Regions from separate parts of the Paenibacillus sp. FSL P2-0121 genome, predicted to be linked through region 1. Evidence: riboswitches for the same ligand, from Rfam matches in the RefSeq annotation. Region 1 holds a riboswitch; each other region holds the start of a gene.
What was found. Region 1 has a riboswitch for cyclic di-AMP ahead of MKY54_RS11620 (KamA family radical SAM protein). Riboswitches for the same ligand answer to the same signal wherever they lie in the genome.
Positions count from the first base shown of each region.

Region 1 (7,873 bases):
CTCTGCTATTTCAGCTAAACGAGGCCGAACTGATGATTCAAGCTGCCGATTCAAGCTCTATAACGCGTACAACCCAGGACTATACCCTTCTCATATTTACTGGAGGGAACGGACAATTGAACCTCGATGATCAAAGCGTGATACTAAGTACGGATAAATGTTATCTACTATCTCCTGGAATCTCCTATAGTACGAACAACCAGGAGCTGACGTTGTATTATTACCTCATCACCTTTACAGCAATTTATACAACCAAGCTTCCTAAACGATATTCTGGAGAGCTGCTTTCCGGCAGACGGGAGTTAATTGTGCACCCGTTCACCAAGGTAATCCGACTAGTCGAAGACCTGCTCATGAACAGGAATAACACCGATGATGTACAACAATTCAAGCGACAATTAAAATTCCAAGAATTGCTGCTGCTACTTTTTGAGCATAATTACCCTTCCAAACACCTGCCAAGTCCTACGGAATCCGTAGAAAAGACCATAACATTCATTCAGGAGCATTATACAGAGAGTATCACCGTGAAGCAGTTAGCTGAACTGGCGGGAATATCAATCTGGCAATATACACCGATCTTTCAGCAGCTTACGGGTAAAAAGCCGCTTGAATACCTGACGGATCTGCGCATTAATCATTCCAAACGATTCCTGCAGGAATCGACTGAACCACTGCGGGAAATCGCCAGACTGGTCGGCTTCTCGGACGAATACTATTTCAGCCGCCGCTTTCGGCAAAAAACCGGAGTTACACCCGGACAATATGCACATCAGCAAGGTCGTAAGCTTACCGTCAAGGATTGGACGGGTCATGAGGTGGAGATTCCAGAGCGAGCGAAACGTATTGTCTATCATGGCGAAACACTTGGCGACCTTCTCGCGTTAGGCGTAAAGCCTATCGGTGGAGATGAAGCGTTCGCCCGGAACAGCGTCTATAAACATCGGCTTAAGAAGCTCGCCAACGTCGGGTTTCCACTGGACCCGCAGTTGACCGCTTCCCTAAACCCAGATTTGATCATTTTGGCAAATAGTGATGAAAGAGCCTACAGAGCAGTTTCTGGTATCGCTCCGACACTCACCTTTGATTCATTTGCATCTCTCGACAAACGAATGCGGACACTAGGCAGTTGGCTAGGTAAACAGCGCGAAGCCGAAGCATGGCTGGAGTCATTCACAATCAAAAACGCTGCCATGTGGCAGCAGCTTTACACGACAACCCTCCAAGTTGGAGAAACCGCCTCTGCTTTGGTCTATGATCATGGAGATCATCTGTATGCTATGGGAATGTCCGGATTCTCCACTGCGCTTTATGCCCCATGTGGATTACAACCGACTGAAGAGATCCAGGCCATATTGGACGAAGAGTTAGGGTTCGCCGAAGTTGATCCAACACGACTGCCTGCCTACGCCGGAGATCATATCTTCATGTTCATTCCGGAACGCAAAGACTCGCGAGCTGCGATGGAACGATTACTAGACAGTTCACTTTGGAACAATCTCCCGGCAGTACGTCAGGGACATGTTTATCTGCTCGACGGAAGCAAATGGAACTCTAGTGATGCGTTAACCCGGGAGAAGCTGCTAACGCTGTTGCCTAAACTACTCGGCGGAAGTAGCGCTAGCAATTGAAAGTGAATCTAGGATTCTCTTTTGACTTTTCAAAACTTGATAGGGTATACTTTATCTACGCTTAATTTCCAACTTTTACAGTTGAAAAGCGGGGGAACCAGTTAATTGGGGCGAATCATTGAGCATTAGAATGTAGGGTACCATCTTACCCGAGTCCGTCAGCTAACCTCGTCAGCAGTGGATGGGTCTGCTTTTCATGTTATTTACATAACCAGAGACCCTTGCTAAGGGTCTCTTTTGGTGCTTTTTTGGACCCTGCTGGCAGTAGATTGGCCTTTGACACTAAGGCTCCCTCATTTCTCACACTACGAGACAAAGGAGAGATGTACGTGCAAAAGGTAAAGTACTTCACGGATATTAACAAAATAGCTATGTTGTCTGAGCTGGAAAAAGAGAATCTGAAAGAAATTACGGACAAATTTGTTTTTCGTGTAAATGACTACTATCTGTCTTTGATTAACTGGGATGATCCAAATGATCCCATCCGTAAGCTGGTTATTCCTAACGAAGGTGAACTGCTGGAGTATGGGCGCTGGGACGCCTCCGATGAGGACACGAATTATGTGGTACCTGGTTGTCAGCACAAGTATAGAACAACTGCACTGCTGATTGTATCCGAGGTCTGCGGGGCTTATTGCCGCTACTGTTTCCGTAAGCGTCTGTTCCGAAATGACGTGAAAGAGGCGATGGCTGATGTCTCTCCGGGTTTGGAGTATATCGCAAATAATCCGGAGATTAACAACGTACTTCTTACGGGCGGGGACAGTTTAATTCTCTCCACACCGAAGCTAAGATCCATTATTGAAAATCTAAGAAGCATTGAGCATGTTAAGATCATTAGACTGGGTTCCAAAATTCCCGTATTTAATCCGATGCGGATCTCTGAAGACGAAGAACTGCTGGAGCTGATTCGTACTTACTCTACCGAAGACAAACGAATCTATGTTATGGCGCATATCAATCATCCTCGTGAAATTACACCTGAAGCCAAAAAAGCATTTAAAGCTCTCCACAACGCAGGGGCAATTGTCGTAAATCAGACCCCCATCCTCAAAGGCATCAACGATGATCCCGTTATTTTAGGGGAACTACTGGACCGGCTTTCATGGGCTGGCGTTACACCCTACTACTTCTTTGTGAACCGGCCCGTAGCCGGAAACCGGGATTTCGTATTACCGCTCGAGCAAGTCTATCAAATTGTAGAAGAAGCCAAAGCCAGAACCTCAGGACTTGGCAAAAGAGTACGCTTATCCATGAGCCACACCTCAGGAAAAATAGAAATTCTCGCCATTGATAACGGAAAAGCCTATCTCAAATACCATCAATCCAGAGATCAGGAATACGGAAAATTTATGATTCTAGATTGTCCAAAGGACGCCGAATGGTTCGATGACCTGCCTGGGAATGAGCAATATTGGACCCCACCTGTGAAAAAAAACGATGCTATTATTTCTGTTAATGATTTATCAGGCGAGCCTGCGGATTTAATCTGTAAATAGATTTAATCGACTCTGTCATAGGATATTTCTTCATCGCCAACAACAAAACTCCTCCCTCCCAAAATTAGCCCGAAAAAATCTATGATATAATCACGCTGTAACACGAAATGGACTAATGGGTGGGAATGCACACATGAAATTGGAACGATTGATTTCTATGATCTACAAGCTATTGAACCACGAAGTTTTATCTGCCTCCAAGCTGGCTGAAGAGTTTCAGGTTTCCCAGCGAACAATCTATAGGGATATCGATGTGATTTGTGCCGCTGGCATCCCGGTCGTATCGTATCAGGGTACTAAAGGTGGATATGGCATAATGGACGGATATAAAATGGATAAAAGCCTGCTCCGTTCGTATGATGTCACTTCTCTGATTACTGTACTTAACAGTCTTTCTTCCGTTTTTGAAGATGAGCATACGCAAGGAACCATTGAACGGCTGCAAACGATTGGAACGGAGCCACAGACCTCTAGTCTCGCGGTGGATCTTGAAACCCGGCGTACGGATCCTGACGCACTTCCTCTTTTACGTGCGGCTATATCGGAACGAAATGTTGTCCGTTTTGATTACATCAGTGTAAAAAATGAACGTACAACCCGTGAAATGGAACCAGTAAAGCTTCATTTTAAATATAGCAACTGGTACATCTATGGTTATTGCCGGACACGGCAGGACTATCGGGAGTTCCGACTTTCCCGGATGCTGAATTTGTTCCTGACGCAGGATACCTTTCATTCGCAACATGAGGTACCCAAAGAGGCCGGCTGTTCAAACAGGGCAGATCAGGTGGAGGAAATAGTGATCCGGGTAGGCCCTGAGGCTCTGGCAGAAGCTTTGGATCAGTTTCATCAAGTCGACAAGGAATTTCATTCCGATAAAAGCATGACGATGCGAATTCCTGTGTATAAGCCATTGGAAGCACATTGGCTTTGGTCCATTCTGCTGAGTTTTGGCAGCGGCGCCGAAGTCCTCGAACCCCCTGCATTGCGAGGTATTTTAAAAGAGCAGCTTCAAAACACACTCAAACTTTATGAAGAAGTATGACAGTCTGATGTCATACTTCTTCTTTTATATTAACTACAGTAACAAAAACAAATCCATGACCATTCAAAAGGAGAATGTACGAATGACAAATTATACAGTAGAAATGTTTAAATACCACACTTGGGCAAACCAAACTATCCTGGGAAGAATCAAGGAACTCCCGCCTTCTGTGCTAAGTCAAGAAGTGAACAGCTCATTTCCCACCATCGCTCATGCCCTTAGCCATATCTATGCGGTTGATACGATGTGGTATCTTGTATTAACAGGCACTGCCATGCCAGAGGCTTTTCAACAAAGTATCCCGCTAAATTTGAGCATTCTAGATTCTGTGGATGAATACGTAAATATCTTTGCCCAGCTATCAGAACAATACAAAGCATGGTTACACAACCAATCCGATTTGGAGCAAACCATTCTGCTTGACAATCCATTCGCCGGAATCCGCCAAACACGCCTATCAGAAATTGTGTTGCAAGTCGCCAATCACGGGACTTATCATAGAGGCAATGTATCTACTATGTTACGGCAGTTAGGCCATGCTTCCACCATGAATGACTATGCTCTTTTTTGGTATCAGGTTCCTGCGGAAGCTATTTAATCTCGGATGGGCAAGACGCTCCACTCCATACCTAGAAAGGAAATTGTATTTTAATTATGGAGATTGAAAATCTAATTACAGTGAAAACGAGAGAAGATTTAAGAGTTTGGCTGCAGGAGAATTGTAAGACTGAACAATCTTGTTGGGTACTCGTTAGTATGACGCCAAACTCAGAAACGTTGCTATATTTGGACGTAGTTGAGGAATGTTTGTGTTTTGGATGGATCGATGGAGTGAAAAAGAAAATTTCGGAAACGGAGCTGGCGCAAAGACTCTCTCCCCGAAGCAACAAAAGCTCTTGGACTGAATTGAATAAAGAGCGTGTCCGCCGCCTCGAAAAGCTGGGGTTAATGAGTGCTGAAGGAAAACGGATACTTCCTGATATGAACCCTGATTCTTTTATAGTAGATAAGATTATAGAGCAACGGCTAAAAGAGGACAGGCAAGTATATGAGAATTTCACGGCCTTTCCAGCCCTTTATAAAAGAGTTCGGATCGACACGATCCAAAGCAATAAACATCAGCCAGATTTATTTAAGAGTAAATTAGACAAATTCATAGCAAACACTAAAGAAAATAAAATGTACGGGCAATGGCATGATAATGGACGTCTGCTAGATTATTAAGCTGCGCTAGATGCACGATCTCCTGCTGAGGCTTTCGGACCCCAATGACGCTATTTACTAATTTATCGCCTTTTCAGCAATCCATCGGACCCCAGTGCAGCTATTCCTTAGAAACTGGCTCTTATAAGGCGTTTTTTTGGCCAATAGGAGCTATGCGGTCCGATAATACTCCAAATGGCGGATTTTCTTGCATATAAGGTCTGCTGAGTCCGATACCGCTGAAGTATGATCATTCGCTGGCTCTACTGCTACTGCTATTGATATTGATACTGCTGCTACTGACACCATGATCTCCTACTGAGGCTTTCGGACTCCAATGAAGCTATTTACTAATTTATCGCCTTTTCAGCAATCCATCGGACCCCAGTGCAGCTATTCCTTAGAAACTGGCTCTTATAAGGCGTTTTTTTGGCCAATAGGAGCTATGCGGTCCGATAATACTCCAAATGGCGGATTTTCTTGCATATAAGGTCTGCTGAGTCCGATACGCCGAAGAATGATCATTCGCTGGTCTGCTGAGTCCGAAACCGCCGAAGCATAGTCTTTCGCTGGGTCTACCGCTACTACTACTACTACTGCTACTGCTACTGCTACCATGATCTCCTGCTGAGGCTTTCGGACTCCAATGACGCTATTTACTAATTTGTCGCCTTTTCAGCAACTTATCGGACCCCAGTGCAGCTATTCCTTAGAAATGGGCTCTTATACGGTGATTTTTCCGCCAATAGGAGCTATGCGGTCCGATAATACTCCAAATGGCGGATTTTCCTGCTTATAAGGTCTGCTGGGTCCGATACCGCCGAAGTATGATCATTCGCTGGGTCTATTGCTACTGTTACTGCTACTGCTATTGCTACTGATACCATGATCTCCTGCTGAGGCATTCGGACTCCAATGACGCTATTTACTAATTTATCGCCTTTTCAGCAACTCATCGGACACCAGCGCAGCTATTTCTTAGAAAGGGGCTCTTATACGGTGATTTTTCCGCCATTAGGAGCTATGCGGTCCGATAATACTCCAAATGGCGGATTTTCCTGCTTATAACGTCTGCTGAGTCCGATACCGCCGAAGCATAGTCTTTCGCTGTCTTTCGCTGTCTTTCGCTGTCTTTCGCTGTCTTTCGCTGTCTTTCGCTGTCTTTCGCTGTCTGATGCTACCGTATCCTAATCATCTGCGGATCAAACACCATTGACTCATGATCATCTCTTATTCCGAAAGTGCTAAGTACGCGCGAATGAGATTGGTTCAGACGTTCAGACGAAGTTTAGAGTTGAGAGCAGAGGTTTGGTTTAAGTTCAAAAAAAGAGAGGTGCCCCAGCCATTTTCATGGCTTTTGGGCACCTCTTTTATTAAGTTACAGCCCTTCAGCCAGAATCCGTTTCAGGAACATCCCTGTGTAGGATTCCCGTACTTCAGCAACCTGCTCCGGTGTACCTTCAGCTACAAGCTTACCGCCCACAACGCCACCTTCAGGGCCGATGTCAATCACCCAGTCGGACTCCCGAATCAGCTCTAAGCTGTGCTCCACAACTACGACAGTATTTCCCGTATCAACCAATTTGCTCAATAAGGTATGGAGCTGCTTGATGTCTGACGGATGAAGGCCTGTTGTGGGTTCGTCAAGCAGATAGAGCGTATGGTTTTTGGAAGGTTTGCTCAGCTCTTTAGCCAGTCTAATCCGTTGCCCTTCACCACCGGATAAGGTTTTGACAGATTGTCCCCATTTAAGGTAACCGAGACCCACCTCACACAATGTCTCGATAATCCCCGCCATTTTGGCTTCCGACTTAAGAATCGGCAAGCTTTCCTGTACGGACATGTCCAGCAGATCCGAGATGGAATATCCATCATATTTCACCTGGAGAACCTCATCCGTAAATCTTCTCCCCTTGCATGCGTGGCATTTAACCTCCAGATCGGGTAAGAAATTCATGTCTACAGTCAGCACCCCAAGACCCTGACAGGTTTCGCAGCGTCCACCCGGTGTGTTAAAGGAAAAATGCTTGGAGGTCAGTTTTCTTTTTTTCGCCTCCGGCAAAGCAGCAAACAGCTGGCGCAGATGTGTGAATACATCTGTATACGTCGCTACATTAGAACGCAGCATTCTACCCATGGGCGATTGGTCAAAGATCACTATATTTCCAACCTGATCTAAGCCCGCAATCTCCGCACAGCCTATTTGCTCATGTCCTTTCGTACTGCCTTGCGCAAGAATATCAAAGACTAGGGTCGACTTGCCTGAACCCGAAACTCCAGTTACAGAGACCAGACAACCTAGAGGTAAAGAAACCTCCGGGATATCAATATTCCGGTACTGTGCCTGTCGGATGGTGATTTGTTTTCCGTCACCTTTCCGGCGAACATATGCAGCAGTCTTATGACGCTCTTCTCTAAGATAGGCTCCCGTAACAGAAGCCTCGCTTGCCATCAAATCCTCAATGCTGCCCTCGCCAACAACTTGCCCTCCGTCC
Region 1 is NZ_CP150245.1:2,665,629-2,673,501, reverse strand. It holds gene MKY54_RS11625 (AraC family transcriptional regulator) at 33-1,631, shown strand; cyclic di-AMP (ydaO/yuaA leader) riboswitch at 1,680-1,821, shown strand; gene MKY54_RS11620 (KamA family radical SAM protein) at 1,961-3,130, shown strand; gene MKY54_RS11615 (YafY family protein) at 3,264-4,175, shown strand; gene MKY54_RS11610 (DinB family protein) at 4,258-4,773, shown strand; gene MKY54_RS11605 (YdeI/OmpD-associated family protein) at 4,830-5,399, shown strand; gene MKY54_RS11600 (hypothetical protein) at 5,793-5,996, opposite strand; gene uvrA (excinuclease ABC subunit UvrA) at 6,757-7,873, opposite strand, start outside.

Region 2 (7,873 bases), 2.6 Mb from region 1:
AGCGTATTATTCAGGCTCATAAGGGTCATTTGGAAATACAAAGTGAAGTTGGCCGGGGGACAACCGTTATGATTAAGCTGCCTGCAGCTGGAGGGGTTACACCTTGGCTTAACATTAAGGATGAACGGAGTGAAGAACAACGTGAGAATTAATAAATTCATCAGTGAGACAGGATACTGTTCACGCCGAGAAGCAGACAAGCTTGTGGATGCCGGCAGAGTTACGATCAACGGAGAGCCTGCTGTGCTGGGCAGTCAGGCTGTTCCGGGCGATGATGTGCGAATAGATGGTATAGCGCTTGAAACCTCAAGCCAGACGGTCTACATTGCTCTAAACAAGCCGGTTGGGATTACATCAACCACAGAACAGCATATCAAGGGGAATATTGTCGATTTTGTAGGTCATCATGAGCGTATATTCCCGATTGGTCGTCTCGATAAGGATTCGGAAGGATTAATCTTGCTTACTAATGATGGTGATATCGTTAATAAAATTTTGCGGGCGGAAGGCCGGCATGAAAAAGAATATGTGGTTACCGTGGACAGACCCATTACGCCTTCATTTATTACCGGCATGTCGAGCGGTGTGAAAATATTAGGTGAGAAGACGCTGCCCTGTGAGGTCACGCGTATTACGGAGCGTGTCTTCCGTATTATTTTGACAGAGGGCAAAAATCGCCAGATTCGTCGTATGTGCAGCGCTTTTGGCTATGAGGTGCGAAAGCTGCAACGCATTCGGATTATGAATATTCGCCTGGGGGCATTGCAAACGGGAGAATGGCGGGAGCTGTCTGCTGATGAGAAGAAAGAGCTTGGAGCTACGCTGAACTACGAGTTACTGTAGGAATGTTATTACAATGTTACAGGTCCATATAGAATGTAGTACTCGCAACAAAAAAAGAGCTGTCCGGGGTCTAAGACCTTTGGACAGCTCTTTTTATTACCTTACGAAATCACTTATTCAGCAGAGGGAACAATCCCTGTAAACTCTTTGGATTCTTGATATTTGCGAATAATGGAAACCTCTACCCGGCGATTCTTGCTTCGGCCGGTAGCTGTGTCATTATCCGAAATAGGATGATACTCGCCGTATCCAATCGCACTAAATTTGCGCGGATTTAGATTCGTGTTCTGCAGCAAAATCTTCATGAACTGAAGTGCCCGATCCGCACTCAGATCCCAGTTGGATGAATAGTTGCTATTGGAAATCGGAATATCGTCGGTGTGCCCTTGCACTACTACATCATAATCCGGGAATTGCTGCAGCATCGTTGAGATGGATTTAGCTAATTGCCGCGAATCATCCTTAACAATGGCTTGGCCAGAGGCGAACAATGCGTTATCACTGATCGTAATCATTAGCTGAGATTGATTAAGCTTCGTACTGAGCAGATCAGTTAGGCCGTTGCTCTTAATATATTGATCGAATTGTTTCTTAAGCTTCTCTAAATCCTCTTGTTCCTTTTGTCGTAGCTTTGCCATTTCTGCTTCTTCAGCTTTCTTGGAAGTAGAGCTACCCATCTTATCATTTTTCCCTAGATCTTCTTGAGTTTTACTAGGCATTGCTGCCCGCTCTTCAAGAATACCTGTACCGCCATTAAGTGCGGAACTGAAGGCTTGACTCATCTCTTCAAATTTCTTGGCATCCGTTGCGCTCATAGAATACATAACGATGAACAGAGCCACCAGAAGAGTCATGAGGTCGGAATAAGGTAACAGCCACGATTCATCGGCATGTTCTTCATGCTCTTCGTGTCTAGTCTTTTTGCTCACCTGATCCACCGTCCTTCTCATTTAACTTAACGCGTTGCGAAGGTGTTAGGAATACAGCAAGCTTCTGATTGATGGCAATAGTAGATACACCGGACTGTATGGACAAAAGACCTTCGACCATCATCATTCGAACTTCGATTTCTTGTTTGGAGAGACGTTTCAGTTTATTAGCAATAGGATGCCATAATACGTAACCTGTAAAGATACCAAGCAAAGTGGCGATGAAGGCAGCCCCGATTGCCGCAGCCAATTTGTTCATATCACTCATATCAGCCAGAGCGGCGATGAGGCCGATAACCGCCCCGAGCACCCCAAGGGTAGGAGCATACATACCTGCCTGTGAGAAGATGAGCGCTCCTGCTTTATGTCTATCCTCTGTGGCGTGGATATCCTCCATGAGGACATCGCGGACAAAATCCTGATCATTTCCATCAATGATCATCCGCATGCCATTCCTGAGGAAGTTATCTTCTATTTCATCGACCTTTGATTCTAGAGCCAACAGACCTTCACGCCGTGTGATAGAAGCCCATTCCATAAACATAGTGATTAATTCGGGTTTACTGATTAATTTCTTTTTGATAAAGATCATTTTGAACAGACTTGGAATCTTTTTGACCTCGTTGAAAGGAAAGGCCATGAAAATAGACGCTGCCGTACCCACCAAGATAATAACGTAAGCAGCAGGTGTGGCCAAAGCATGAAGTGGAGCGTGCTTGAGGATCATGCCCCAGATTACAGCAACCAAACCAAAAATTAAACCAATTATTGTTGAAATTTCCATTTTGCACCTCGTCCGTGAGATTTAAGATGTGTTCCGACAATGCCGCGTATATCATCCTTGAAACAGCGGCAGGGCACTCTGTGCGAAACCGAATTAACGTATATTCTTATTTATCGACATCATTCGGTTTTTTGTGAAGTCATTTTTTCGGCTATAATGGATAAGGTAAGTAATTATTCATCTGTGAAGAAAACGGAGTGATATACGTGGGTGTAAAGCATGGTAGAGATTACGGTGAAATTCTAACAGATTTGACCGAAGCCGTCGGACGAATTTCCGATGGATATTTATTTTTTGAGATGGATCCGGACGAGTGGCAGGAACTACCCCAAGAATCAAAGCTGGAGGTATGGGAAGCATTGGCTGAGGATCTTTTCTTCGCGTTGGGTAATGAACCTATGATTGAAGTGGGGAGCGGTGTAATTATTTACGATAAGGACACGCATCGCATTAATATTTTAGTTGGCGAAGAGGATTTGGCTTCAGTGGTTTTGATTTAGGCAGAGGAGACGTCTGGACGTAATTTGCCCGTAGTTAGTAGCCCGTGTTAAAATTGATAAAGCCGAGTTATAATCGCTGGGATTTGTGAATACATTAAATCGAAAATATCGCCTTTATCCTGGCACATCCCTTGGACCTCAGAAGCTAAGGGATGTTTTGTTTAACGCCTAAGTCATGTAAAGGGAACTGCGCACTTTACTGCAATTTTTTGTAAGGGAGGAAACGAATTGTTATTTACGGAAGAGGAACTGCGTGAGGAGATCACCAAGCTGGAGGGGTGGAAGCTGGATAATAATGTTATGGTGCGAAAATATATGTTCAGCCAATATATGAAGGGCATTGCGTTCGTTGATGAAGTAGCCACGATTTCAGAAGCCTTCGATCATCATCCACATATTACGATTGATTATAAAACAGTTACCCTGCGACTTGAATCTAATGAAGAAGATGGGATTACGGCTCTAGATCTTCGAGCGGCGCATGAATTTAATGAAGCCTTTGAAAAAAATCATTAGTTTAGCCAAAATCATAAAATAAACGCCCGTGCATAGATAGTCACCTATCTCATACACGGGCGTTTTTAGTTGCTTGATGGGTTACTTTTTCTCTGAGAGCCAGAGTGCGACGTTGGCGATCTCTTCAGGGGCTAGCTTCTCCTTAAAGGAAGGCATTTGACCACGTCCTTTGGTGACGATGCTGTAGATTTCCTCAGCGTCATGCTGGCCGCCTTCATTCTGAAGACTTGGTCCAACTCCACCTTGAAGCTGATCGCCGTGACAGGTGATACAGCTGGCTTTCACGGTTGCTTCTGCCTTTGCTGCGTCCAGTTGAACTACCGGCATCGTGGGCTTATTTTCTTCCGCTACCTCTTCTTTACCCGGAAGTGTAAACATGAGTACTACCGCAAAGGCACAGGCGGCAAAAAACAAACCGCTCATGATCCATTTCTGCATCCCAATTCGTCCCTTCTATGTAAGCTGCTCCCTACATTATAGCTTATGGTGAAGCGTTATCATAGGGTTTGTGACAAAAAAATGAACGTGAATACAATCATTCTTATGAAATATATGGTATTTAATATCATTTGTCATAGACCATGCAATAAAAAGGTTTGTCTCCTGTAGGTGTGCGGCGTTCATACGTATCTGTAATCGTAAATCCACATTTTTGATAAGTTCGGATGGCGCGTTGGTTCCAGGTCAGGACTTCCAGATCTATCTCACGATCAGGATAACGATTCAAGGCTGTCTGGACGATTGCATCTACGAATAGTTTGCCTAAACCATGGCCGCATAGATCGGGGCGCATCCCAACTCCTAAACGAACGACTCCTTCCATCGGGAACAACTGTGCGAATCCGCACAAAACCTCTTGTTCATTTAATATGGAGATATATTGTTCCTCCCGGAGCTGCGGATCACCAAACTCGATGCCAAGAGCCTGCATCTGCTCCCACGGCATCCAGCCATAAATATTATATGGAGGCGTATAGCTCCACTTACAAATAGCTTTTCCGTGAATTGCCTCCATAGGAACTACATGAAAAGTTACCGACGGATTTATCATAAAGTCAACGATCTCCTTTCACGAGGACATTGCTATATTACTAATTATATACAAAATGGGGGAGGTTCGACTCAGAAACTTTATATGAGAGGAATGTTTTACAAATTATGAGAGGGGTAAATAAGTAATAAGACAAAAAAACAAGCTCTCCTCCAAGAGTTACCTTGGAAAAGAGCCTATGTACGTTACTTATTGAACATCATCATTGTCTTCCGATTCAGCAGCAACCGATTGGTAAGCGTCTGTGCTCATAATGCGCTTAGCACCAACGTAGCGTTTCACGTAGTAGCTATCACTCAGAGAGCTAATCGTAACACCGCGTGAGGTAGAAGCGTGTGCGAACTTACCTTCACCGACATAAATGCCGACATGGGAGACACCTTTGCCACTTGTATTGAAGAATACAAGATCTCCGGCTCTTATATCATCACGGGAGATTGCTGTGCCCATTTGATATTGGGAACCTGATTGGTGTGGAAGGTTAATGCCAATCTTATCAAACACATACATTGTAAATCCGGAGCAATCAAATCCGTTAGTGGATATACCGCCGGATACGTATTTAGTACCGATGGCCTTGTCAATCACTTTATCCATTTTGGAATCTGCGAAAGCGCTTCCTGCTCCGATGGTGAGGATGATGGAAAAGCTTAGTACTGCTGCTGCTAACTTCTTCTTCAAAAGTGTATACCCCTTCCAAATGCCTACGAGGTTAGCTTAAGGGTTCGGTTGAAGGTCCCCTATGACCCCTCTATATAATGGAGGTCAATTCACCCAAAGTTGGTTCCCCCGTTTTCCTAATAGTTAGGAAACTCGGCTCATACTGTTGATTAGGATTAGCTTGTAATCAATACATGACAAAACCTTTGTAAATAACAACTTAATGATTACAAAAATGTTACTAAAATCTCACTGCGCTAATTGTAACAAACAGAAAGCCGCTTGGCAATCGTTTTTAACATATTAATGCAGAAAAATTGGCATTTTTACGGTAGAAAGGCATATGTAAGCGTTAATAATGACCTAATTTTTAATATAATTGCAATTTTTATCAAATAAACGTGTTTCAATTGGGCTCTATTAGTGTAAAAATATATTATGGAAAAAAGAAAAACCCGAATTTGATTACGGGAATAATCAGATTCAGGTTCATACAGTTGTAATTATGAGGTTATAGTTGTGAGGAAGGTTTCAATCGAAGGCTACAGCTTGATAAGCTGAAGTACTCATTACTCTTTTAGCGCCAACATAACGATTGGCCCAGTAGGCCTGACTGAGTGAAGTGATGGTCACTCCACGCGAAGAGGACGATTGTGCGAATTTTCCGTTTCCAACATAAATGCCGACATGGGATACTCCATTGCCAAGTGTGTTAAAGAACACTAGATCACCAGAACGCAGATTGCTTTTGGATACAGCAGTTCCAACGCTATATTGAGCTTTTGATGTACGAGGTAAAGTAAGACCCACATTCTTGAATACATATTTTGTAAATCCAGAGCAATCAAATCCGGCAGTGCTTGTACCTCCGGTTTTATAGGCAACTCCAATAGTCTTTGAGATTACAGTGTCCATCTTAGAGTCGGCAAAGGCGCTTCCTCCACCAATAGATAATGCCATTACAAGTCCTAGCGCCGCAGCGACGCATTTTTTTCTTAAATTATGTCTTTTCAAAAGATGTACTCCTTCCAAGGCCTGCGAGGTTAGCTTAAGGGTTCGGTAGAAGATTCCCTATGATCCCTGTAAAGCGAGATCAATTCACCCAAAATATGGTTCCCCCACTTCCCGGTGCAAAGGAATTAGGCGTGTTAAGCACCAAGAGAATGACGTTTCGACAGTTACACTTACGATAAATACATTTAGTTATGTAGGAATCGTTTCAATTGATTACAAAATTGTTACTAATAGCACAGGACTTATTGTAACAGAGCTTTTATGATTTTGCAAATACTCTTAAGTTATCCGTAATGAGAAAAAGTCCCAGCTCCTGAATACAGGAATTGGGACCTTTTTATTATGTCAAATAAGGTTAATTTATTGTGGAAATGCTTTGCTACACCATAGATGATATTGTGCAGAGATTCCCCACATTTTTAAGAGCGTAGAAGGTAGTGGTGAGATTTGCCGTATTATAAGTGCCGGCAGGCCGGGACAGAACAGACCCGTCAGTCCGCACACTAGCAGTAAGAGCAAGCCTCCCGCACCAAGTACAATGGAAACACCTATAGCAGGAATCAGTGACCGCAAGCAGATGAACAGTGAGGAGAACATTCCTGTACCGCCGGTGTAACCAAACTGCATATATAGAAGAAACAGGCGCACGATAAAAATATATATAAGCCATGCCAATACGTATGGTACTAAATGAAGTAACAAAGTGTAGTTAAACAAAGAGGATAAGAACAGCCCGTACATTTTTGGAGCAAGCCAGTAAAGCGGCAGCAGGGTCAGCACCCATTCGATTAGGCTAAAGACTAAGACAGGTAGTCCATAGATCTTCATGCCGGGGAAAAAGAACAGCCCGCGCTCGCCCTTTCGCTCCTGGTGCAGCTCATGCAGCAATCCTGCCCTTATGAAAGGAGAAAGCAGAAGTCGCAAGACAACAAGTCCTAGAAGCATCCATAACCAAGTGCGTATCGCAGGGTCAGTATTCAAGCTGAACTGTCCCTCGATATAATACAACAGTCTGCCCATACCGCTGCCGCCGGCGTCTTTATCTGGATAGCGCAGTAGAATTGGAATAATAGCAGATCGGATGAAACCATACATAAAGTAGCCCCAGAGCAGTCGGTAGATGAAGAGCAGAATTAAAATATAAAATTGCTCCTTCATGCTTTGCCAGCCGCGGGTTATCGATGTTCTCACAATCATTCACCTCACCAGACAAGAGTTCCGAGCACGGTTTCAAGTAGTTTAGTTACACTTAACGTCCAGCGAGAGAGCGTCTTGGGCTCTATTTCCGCCAGCCTAAAGTTGTTTAAATGTTTGCTCTCCAATAAGATGGAATGCTCAGGGTCAATCTCAGCAGAGAGAAGAGGCTTATCGCTTAACAATTGAAACGTAGTCTCTGCTCCTTCACCGTTCCAGACCCGCTGCACCGAAGAGCTGTCGGCGAATGTGAATTTCACGGGAACATCAACGTAATGGCTCCCTTTATTTGAAATCTTCACTAATGATTCGTAGCTTTGAGCATCGCCGCTGTTATTTTTTTTAAAAGTAATCGTATCTACTGAGAAGTCAGGCGCACCAT
Region 2 is NZ_CP150245.1:108,484-116,356, forward strand. It holds gene MKY54_RS00500 (sensor histidine kinase) at 1-152, shown strand, start outside; gene rluF (23S rRNA pseudouridine(2604) synthase RluF) at 142-843, shown strand; gene motB (flagellar motor protein MotB) at 957-1,772, opposite strand; gene motA (flagellar motor stator protein MotA) at 1,756-2,556, opposite strand; gene MKY54_RS00520 (hypothetical protein) at 2,763-3,056, shown strand; gene MKY54_RS00525 (4a-hydroxytetrahydrobiopterin dehydratase) at 3,285-3,572, shown strand; gene MKY54_RS00530 (cytochrome c) at 3,654-4,010, opposite strand; gene MKY54_RS00535 (GNAT family N-acetyltransferase) at 4,138-4,623, opposite strand; gene MKY54_RS00540 (C40 family peptidase) at 4,813-5,265, opposite strand; cyclic di-AMP (ydaO/yuaA leader) riboswitch at 5,310-5,452, opposite strand; gene MKY54_RS00545 (C40 family peptidase) at 5,815-6,243, opposite strand; cyclic di-AMP (ydaO/yuaA leader) riboswitch at 6,301-6,439, opposite strand; gene MKY54_RS00550 (hypothetical protein) at 6,658-7,488, opposite strand; gene MKY54_RS00555 (M1 family metallopeptidase) at 7,500-7,873, opposite strand, start outside.
Region 2: another riboswitch for cyclic di-AMP. It lies ahead of MKY54_RS00545 (C40 family peptidase); the one in region 1 lies ahead of MKY54_RS11620 (KamA family radical SAM protein).

Region 3 (7,873 bases), 3.3 Mb from region 1:
CGGCAAAGCGTTTGAATTCGCTCATGAAGCCGATCCTAAGGCTTTATTATTCTACAACGACTATAACGAGTCTAATCCTCTTAAGCGTGACAAAATCTATAAAATGGTGAAGTCGCTGCTGGAACAAGGAGTGCCGATCCATGGCGTCGGATTGCAAGCCCACTGGAATCTATACGATCCGGACTTAGATGAAATACGTGCTGCTATTGAGAAGTATGCATCTTTAGGGCTTCAGCTCCAATTGACAGAGCTGGATGTGTCCATGTTCCGTTTCGATGACAAACGAATGGATTTAAAGGTTGCACCTGCCGAACTGCTCGAGCTGCAGGCAGAGCGCTATGAAGCGATGTTTGCTCTGTTGAAAGAATACCGCGACGTGATTAGCTCAGTCACTTTCTGGGGAGCAGCGGATGACTATACATGGCTGGACGGCTTCCCTGTTCGGGGACGGAAAAATTGGCCATTTCTATTCGATGAGCAGCATAATCCTAAGCCAGCGTATCACCAATTGCTTAACGCTGTCACCAAATCATAGAGCGGGTAACCTGCTCAAGCTTGCGAATCATGAACCCGTCCTTTTCAATCCAGGGCGGGTTATTTATACGGGAGGAATAAACATGACAAATACCGCTTATGAGGCTTGGCTCAATTATGGTCAGCTGAAATCAGGATCTCTATACAATCAATATATAGATTGGTGTGTTGAGTTGGTAGTAACGGAGGACAACGAGACGATTCAGGCGGCAGCCGCGGAATTCATACAGGGGATGACCTCTATGCTGGGCAAAGCGCCACTGCTCACAGCGAAACCTGAAGGACCGTGTATCGTTATAGGAACCTTCCAAGGGGGGAATCCATTAATTAGTAGAGTATTCGCAGGAGAACGAACCGATTCACTGGGTCCTGAAGGTTTCCTTATACGTACAAATGCTACTGAGCAATGTATCGCTGTCGGTGCTTCAACGCCTGTTGGAATATTGTATGGCGTATTCCATCTGTTACGGCTGATAGGAACAGAAAGCGAGATAGACGCTCTGAATTTGTCTATGAATCCGGTGAACGGCCTGCGAATGATTAATCACTGGGATAATTTTGATGGCAGTATTGAACGTGGCTATGCTGGACGGTCCTTTTTTTACGAGTCCAATCAATTTCTTAACGATACAAAGCGGCTGCGTGATTATGCCAGATTGATGTCCTCTGTGGGGATCAACGCGATTTCGATTAACAATGTGAATGTTCATGAGCTTGAATCTCTATTTATAACGGAGCAATATTTGCCTGATATCGCGTTAATTGCAGGAATATTCCGCGTATACGGAATTAAGCTATTCCTCAGTGCTAACTTCGCCAGCCCGATACAGATCGGAGCATTGGAGACAGCTGATCCACTGGACCCAGCGGTGCGGCAATGGTGGAAAGATAAGGCTGGTGAGGTTTATCGAGTGATCCCTGATTTTGGCGGGTTTGTGGTCAAAGCAGATTCAGAAAATCGACCAGGGCCATTCACTTACGGGCGTGACCATGCCGATGGCGCTAATATGCTGGGAGAAGCACTGGAGCCGTTTGGCGGAATCGTGATTTGGCGTTGTTTCGTATATAACTGCAAGCAGGATTGGCGTGACCGTAAGACCGATCGGGCCAGAGCAGCGTATGATCATTTCAAACCATTGGATGACCGTTTTAATGATAATGTAGTGCTGCAAATCAAGAATGGACCGATGGATTTTCAAGTCAGAGAACCGGTATCTCCGTTGTTTGGCGCACTGGAACATACCAATCATCTGATGGAGTTTCAGATTGCTCAAGAATATACGGGGCAGCAGCGGCATCTCTGTTATCTCGTTCCACAGTGGAAAGAAGTCCTTGATTTCAATACTTATGCCAAAGGGCAAACTACGCTTGTGAAACATATTGTGGACGGATCGGTGTGGGGAAATAAATATAATGGTGTGGCTGCTGTAACTAATGTTGGGGATGACATGAACTGGACGGGGCATGGGTTAGCTCAAGCCAATCTGTATGGATATGGGAGATTAATTTGGAATCCGGAGCTGACGGCAAAAGAAATCGCTGAGGAATGGATTCGCCTTACCTTTGGCACTGATGAAGGTCTAGTGGCTGCTATTCGCGGGATGTTAATGGACTCATGGAGGATTTACGAATCTTACACAGCTCCATTAGGTGTGGGCTGGATGGTTAATCCGGATCATCATTATGGGCCGAATGTGGATGGATATGAATACGCCAAGTGGGGAACGTACCATTATGCGGATCATAAGGGCATTGGTGTGGATCGTTCAGTCAAATCGGGAACGGGGTATAGCGGACAGTATATGGGTCTTAATGCATCAAATTATGAGAATCTAGCGTCTTGTCCAGAAGAGCTGCTGCTGTTCTTCCATCATGTTCCATACACGCATGTTCTGCAATCGGGGCAAACGGTTATACAACATATCTACGATACTCATTTCGAGGGGGCAGAGCAGGCTGCACAGCTTCTAGCAACATGGGAATCACTTGAAGGCAGCATGGATAGTGGATTGTATGTGCAAGTGAAGCAACGTCTTGAAGAGCAAGCAGAGCATGCGCAGGAATGGAGAGATCGGATCAATACGTATTTTTACCGCAAGAGCGGAATTGAGGATCTTAAAGGCAGAAAGATTTATTAGATTTTGAACCGAGGGATGATGATAGTGAGCCTCACGATTAGAGCGATTTTGAAAGATTTAATGGGAACTGTGGAACAGGTAGAAGGGACTGTGGATATTCTGAACCCAGGGGAACCGAAAACTGAAGTCACAGGGATTATTACGGCCTTTTCTGCCACACAAAATATTGTGGAGCAAGCAATAGCGTTAGGAGCCAATTTGCTGATCACGCATGAAGGTGTATTTTATAGCCATCATGCGGCGAACGAGTGGTTAGAAGGTGATCCGGTTTATCATGCGAAAAAAAGTCTGATCGGACATTCCCCAATAGCTATTTTTCGTTATCATGATTATTGGCATCGGCAAGAGCCAGATGGGATTATGATGGGTTTGCTGCGAGAGCTGGATTGGTCAGACTATGTGGAAGAGCAGCAAGCGGCTGCTACGATTCTCACTATTCCTGCCATGACTGTACTGGAAGCTGCTCAGTATATTAAAAGTAAGCTAGGGATCTCTTATGTACGCGCTGCTGGTGACCTGTCTCTGTCCTGCAAACGCATAGGGATATTAGTAGGTTACAGAGGGGGCGGGACGATGGCTATTCCACTTTTTAATGATCACAATCTTGATTTAATTATTGCTGGAGAAGGACCAGAGTGGGAGACTCCGGAATATGTGCGGGATGCAGGGCACCAAGGCAGATCTAAAGCGCTCATCATGTTAGGTCATGCGGAGAGTGAAGCGCCGGGGATGAAATATTTAGCTGAAATCTTAGCAGACAAATATCCCATGCTTCCTACCCGGTTCATTGCTGAACAACCCATCTATCAGATGGTTTAATCTGGGGAAATTAAGAGTACGGAATAAATAAACATATTATGGAGAAAATGAAGGGAAACAGGTCACTGAGAAAGGAGTGTTTCAATGGAAATTCCTTTGGAGGCTGATGAAGTATTAAGTCGGATCAAAAAGCTGCAAAGCGACGGAAGCTCGATCAGTAAAAAACAAGTAAAGCAAAGCGACCCAGAGCTTATGAGAAGTGCGCTGTTCTTTTTTCCAAGCTGGGAGCATGCATTGAAAAACGCCGATCTTTTGTAGCCATAGTATTGTAAAAGGAAGCTAAGTGGACAAGGGGATATCTCTGATTCTGCTTAGCTTTTTTCTTTTTTATGAAATCATTCGTGCTGTTCATGTGAAATAATATTAACAAGCTTGCCAAACGGATCGGGGACATAGAAACGACGAACACCCCAAGGTACAGAAACTGGCCCAATATTGGTATTGAAGATTGTCGTTTCTTATTAAATAGGAAAGTACTGGTGAATCACCCCCTTTTTCGCTTGCTTCAGAGCTGTTTTTCTAAAGAAAACGAGTAAACAAGAGCAAAAGAAAGAGAAAATGAAGAGTATGCTTAATATGAAATGAAAAGCATTGCTTTCAACATTATTTTGACCAGAGCCCTCCTTTACAAGAAAACCTTACAAGAGTATGATTCATCTCAGAACTGAGAATTATCTTAAATTTACAATTACATAAGCAATCCGCTTAATTTCCGTTTCTGGAAAGCGGGGGAACCAACAACTGGCAGCCGATGTGAGAGTCGGCACTGGTTATGGGGTGAATCCTGTTCCGGGTGCATAATATGCATCCCTGCAGGTAGGGCAACTCTCACTGCCCGAATCCGACAGCTAACCTCGTAAGCGTATGGAGAGAGGATGAATGGCGTGTTTAGTGATGAATAGCCACAGAGAATCCCTCTGTGGTTTTTTGCTGCGTTTTTAAGCAGATATAGTCGTAGAATTTATTATGAAAGAGGTGTTACCTTTGCCTATCGCTAAACTGAACGGAACTTCGCTCTATTATGAAATCAATGGAACTGGCACTCCGGTTGTGTTTATCCATGGACATGGATTAACACACAGTATGTTCAAACCACAGCTGGAGTATTTTTCCGATAAATATAAAGTGATTTTGTGCGATTTACGGGGGAATGGCAAGTCTGGTAAACTGCTGGAGGCCCCACATGAGATTATTGAGACGCAATGTCTGGATCTGATTATGCTGTTGAATGACCTAGGTATCCGTGAAGCAGTTTTTGTAGGAATCGCCTATGGTGGCTTAGTCGTTCAGCATATTGCCAAACAATATCCTGAGCGTGTAAAAGCCATTGTGGTCGCGGATAGCTTTTGTAGGACTCACGGATCAACAATAGTAGGGAAAATACAAACTATGGCAGCATATTGCAGTTTACTAATGTATTATCTCCCAAGCGAGCTGGTGTTGCCTTCGATTCGGATGATGTACCGAGAGCGCTGGAGTCTGGCCTACAATGAGATTAGAAGAGGGCTGCTGGACAAACGTCCCCGGGAGCTATATCGGCAAAGGCTGGCTACGAGCCATGTTGATTACACCAGATGTTTAAAGGCTTTTAAACGTCCCGCTTTATGTATTGTAGGGGACTTCAATGAATTTGGAGTGAATTGTATGAAGGAAATGGTGTCTCAGCTGCCACATGCGCAGTTGGCGATTATTCCGAACGCATTAGATCCAAGTAATCTGTGCCAACCGGAGCAATTCAATGCGATTCTTCAACGTTTCTTAGAGAAGCAGCAGGGTACTCAGCAGATTAGCTGATCTATTGGGAGACCTTCACAAGCGAAGCGTTTAAGTGAGAAAAAAGACGTCCCATAGCCAGGGAGCACGAGCTGGCTATGGGACGTCCTTTTGGGTTGAACTTTAGGGGAATTCTCCCTAAAGTGAAGGAGATTATGGCTCCTAGAACATGGATTAGGGAAAACTTCCCTAATAATAGGATGTTTTTAGGGAGGATTTCCCTAATATAATGGACATCCAATTAAAGGCTGGCTTATCCGTAGTGAAATCTACGAATGAGCCAGCCTTTGGTTATTTTACTAACCGATGGATGTTGAACATTTACAAGCATATTGTACCTAGAACGCTACTTAATGTCCCTACCCTACCACAGCACCAAATATAGCTCACCCGACGTGGGAAAGAACAGTAGGCCCTAAGTAGTGAAGGTAAGTGTATAGAAGGAGGCGTAGTAAGCAACGCATCTGCTACTCTTGCATTTTGTACAATGCGATCTACTCGTGTAAGATTAAGATAATTCATACTAAAGGAGCTGAGTCATGATGTCTCAAGCTGAAACTATAAAACTGACTTCATTATCTTCAAAAGGGGGCTGCGGCTGCAAAATCGGTCCCGCTGATCTCATGCAGGTTATTCGCAGTCTGCCACCAACTGTTCCTAACCCGGATCTACTTGTAGGTCTGGACACTAGTGATGATGCAGGGGTGTACCGTTTAAGTGATGAATTAGCGTTAGTGCAAACTGTTGATTTTTTCACGCCGATCGTGGATGATCCCTATTCATTTGGTCAAATTGCAGCAGCCAATGCATTAAGCGATATTTATGCGATGGGTGGAAAGCCGCTTACGGTGCTTAATATTGTGGCCTTCCCTATTTCTGTTTTAGATAAAAGCATTCTCGGTGACATTTTGCGCGGTGCAGCGGATAAAGTACAGGAAGCAGGAGCTACTCTTGTGGGCGGACATTCCATCGACGATAAAGAGCCCAAATTCGGATTGGCCGTTACGGGCCTTGTGCATCCTGACAAAGTAAGAACGAATGCGGGCGCCAAGGTGGGAGACAAGCTGGTTCTAACGAAGCCTATCGGTGTGGGGATCTTAACAACTTCCATTAAAAAGGATCAGCTATCTCCTGAAGAAACCACACGCCTTACGACAGTAATGTCTACTTTGAATAAAAAAGCGGCTGAAATCATGGAGCCTTATGATGTACATGCTTGTACAGATGTTACCGGATTTGGGCTACTGGGACATGCCTCGGAAATGGCTAAAGGGAGCGGCACGGGCCTGATCATTCGTCAAGGCGATGTACCTATGCTGCCAAGAGTAAGAGAGCTTGCGGAACAGGGATTTGTTCCAGGAGGCACTAAGAATAACTTTGCCCATCTGGAAGGCAGCATTCTTTATCCGGAAGAGATGGACCAACTAAGCCGCTATATTCTATGTGACGCTGTGACTTCTGGCGGATTGCTGATCTCTGTGGCCCCTGAACAAAGCGAAGATTTGCTAAAAGAGTTAGTAGATGCAGGGGTAGAAGCGGCATTGATCGGAGAGGTAACGGAAGAGCATCCGGGTCAGATTACAGTTATAGCTGCTGTGGAATAACTGTTGTATATCAGCTTAGAGCAAATTATAAAGGTTAGCCACCAGAGGAGAGAGCATATTGTTTCAGGACATTACACTGGAAGAACTTAGAGTGTTAAAAAACAAGAAGCAGATCACCATTATTGATGTTAGATCTCCTTCTGAATATAAAGATGCAACGCTGCCGGATAGTTTGAATATTCCTTTTTTTGATGATCAGGAACGGGCTGAAGTAGGGACGTTGTATAAACAGACAAGTGTGCAGGCCGCGAAAGAACGTGGTTTGGAGATTGCTGCGGCAAAACTGCCTTCTTTTGTCAAAGAATTTGCAGCGATTCAAGGAGACAAAGCTGTATTCTGCTGGAGGGGAGGTATGCGCAGCCGTACAACTGCGACCGTACTCTCTTTAATGGATATTCATGCTTACCGGCTGATAGGCGGCTATAAGGCTTATCGTAAATGGGTGCTCGACGAATTGGAGTCCTATGAATGTAAGGCGAAGTCTTATGTGATTCACGGAAATACAGGCACAGGTAAAACCAATCTGTTACACCGCCTGAAAGCGCAAGGCTACCCCGTTCTGGATTTGGAAGGGATGGCAGGTCATCGCGGTTCTATTTTTGGTGAGATTGGCCTTCGTGCGAACAATCAAAAAACGTTCGATAGTCTTCTTTTAGAGGAGTTAATTAAGATCGGGGATTCTCCTTATGTACTATTTGAAGCGGAGAGCAAAAAGATTGGTAAGGTAGTAATGCCCCCATTTATGGCCGAGCAAAAAGAGAGCGGAACGCAGATCTGGATTGAGATGCCTTTGCATGCCAGAGTGGAGCAAATCCTTGAGGATTATCGGCCAGAAGAATACAAGGAGCAATGTATTTCTGCATTTCGGAGTATTAAATCCCGAATTCATATCCCTATTGCGGCAGAAATCGAGCGATGCTTGCAGGCAGATTTGTTCGGCGAAGCTGTGGCGCTGCTGCTAGAATATTACTATGATCCCAGATACGATTATACGTCCACTCAGTA
Region 3 is NZ_CP150245.1:5,981,981-5,989,853, reverse strand. It holds gene MKY54_RS26370 (endo-1,4-beta-xylanase) at 1-535, shown strand, start outside; gene MKY54_RS26365 (alpha-glucuronidase family glycosyl hydrolase) at 618-2,672, shown strand; gene MKY54_RS26360 (Nif3-like dinuclear metal center hexameric protein) at 2,691-3,491, shown strand; gene MKY54_RS26355 (hypothetical protein) at 3,576-3,749, shown strand; partial or broken gene MKY54_RS26350 (glyoxalase) at 3,827-3,922, opposite strand; cyclic di-AMP (ydaO/yuaA leader) riboswitch at 4,184-4,370, shown strand; gene MKY54_RS26345 (alpha/beta hydrolase) at 4,458-5,285, shown strand; gene selD (selenide, water dikinase SelD) at 5,807-6,868, shown strand; gene mnmH (tRNA 2-selenouridine(34) synthase MnmH) at 6,927-7,873, shown strand, end outside.
Region 3: another riboswitch for cyclic di-AMP. It lies ahead of MKY54_RS26345 (alpha/beta hydrolase); the one in region 1 lies ahead of MKY54_RS11620 (KamA family radical SAM protein).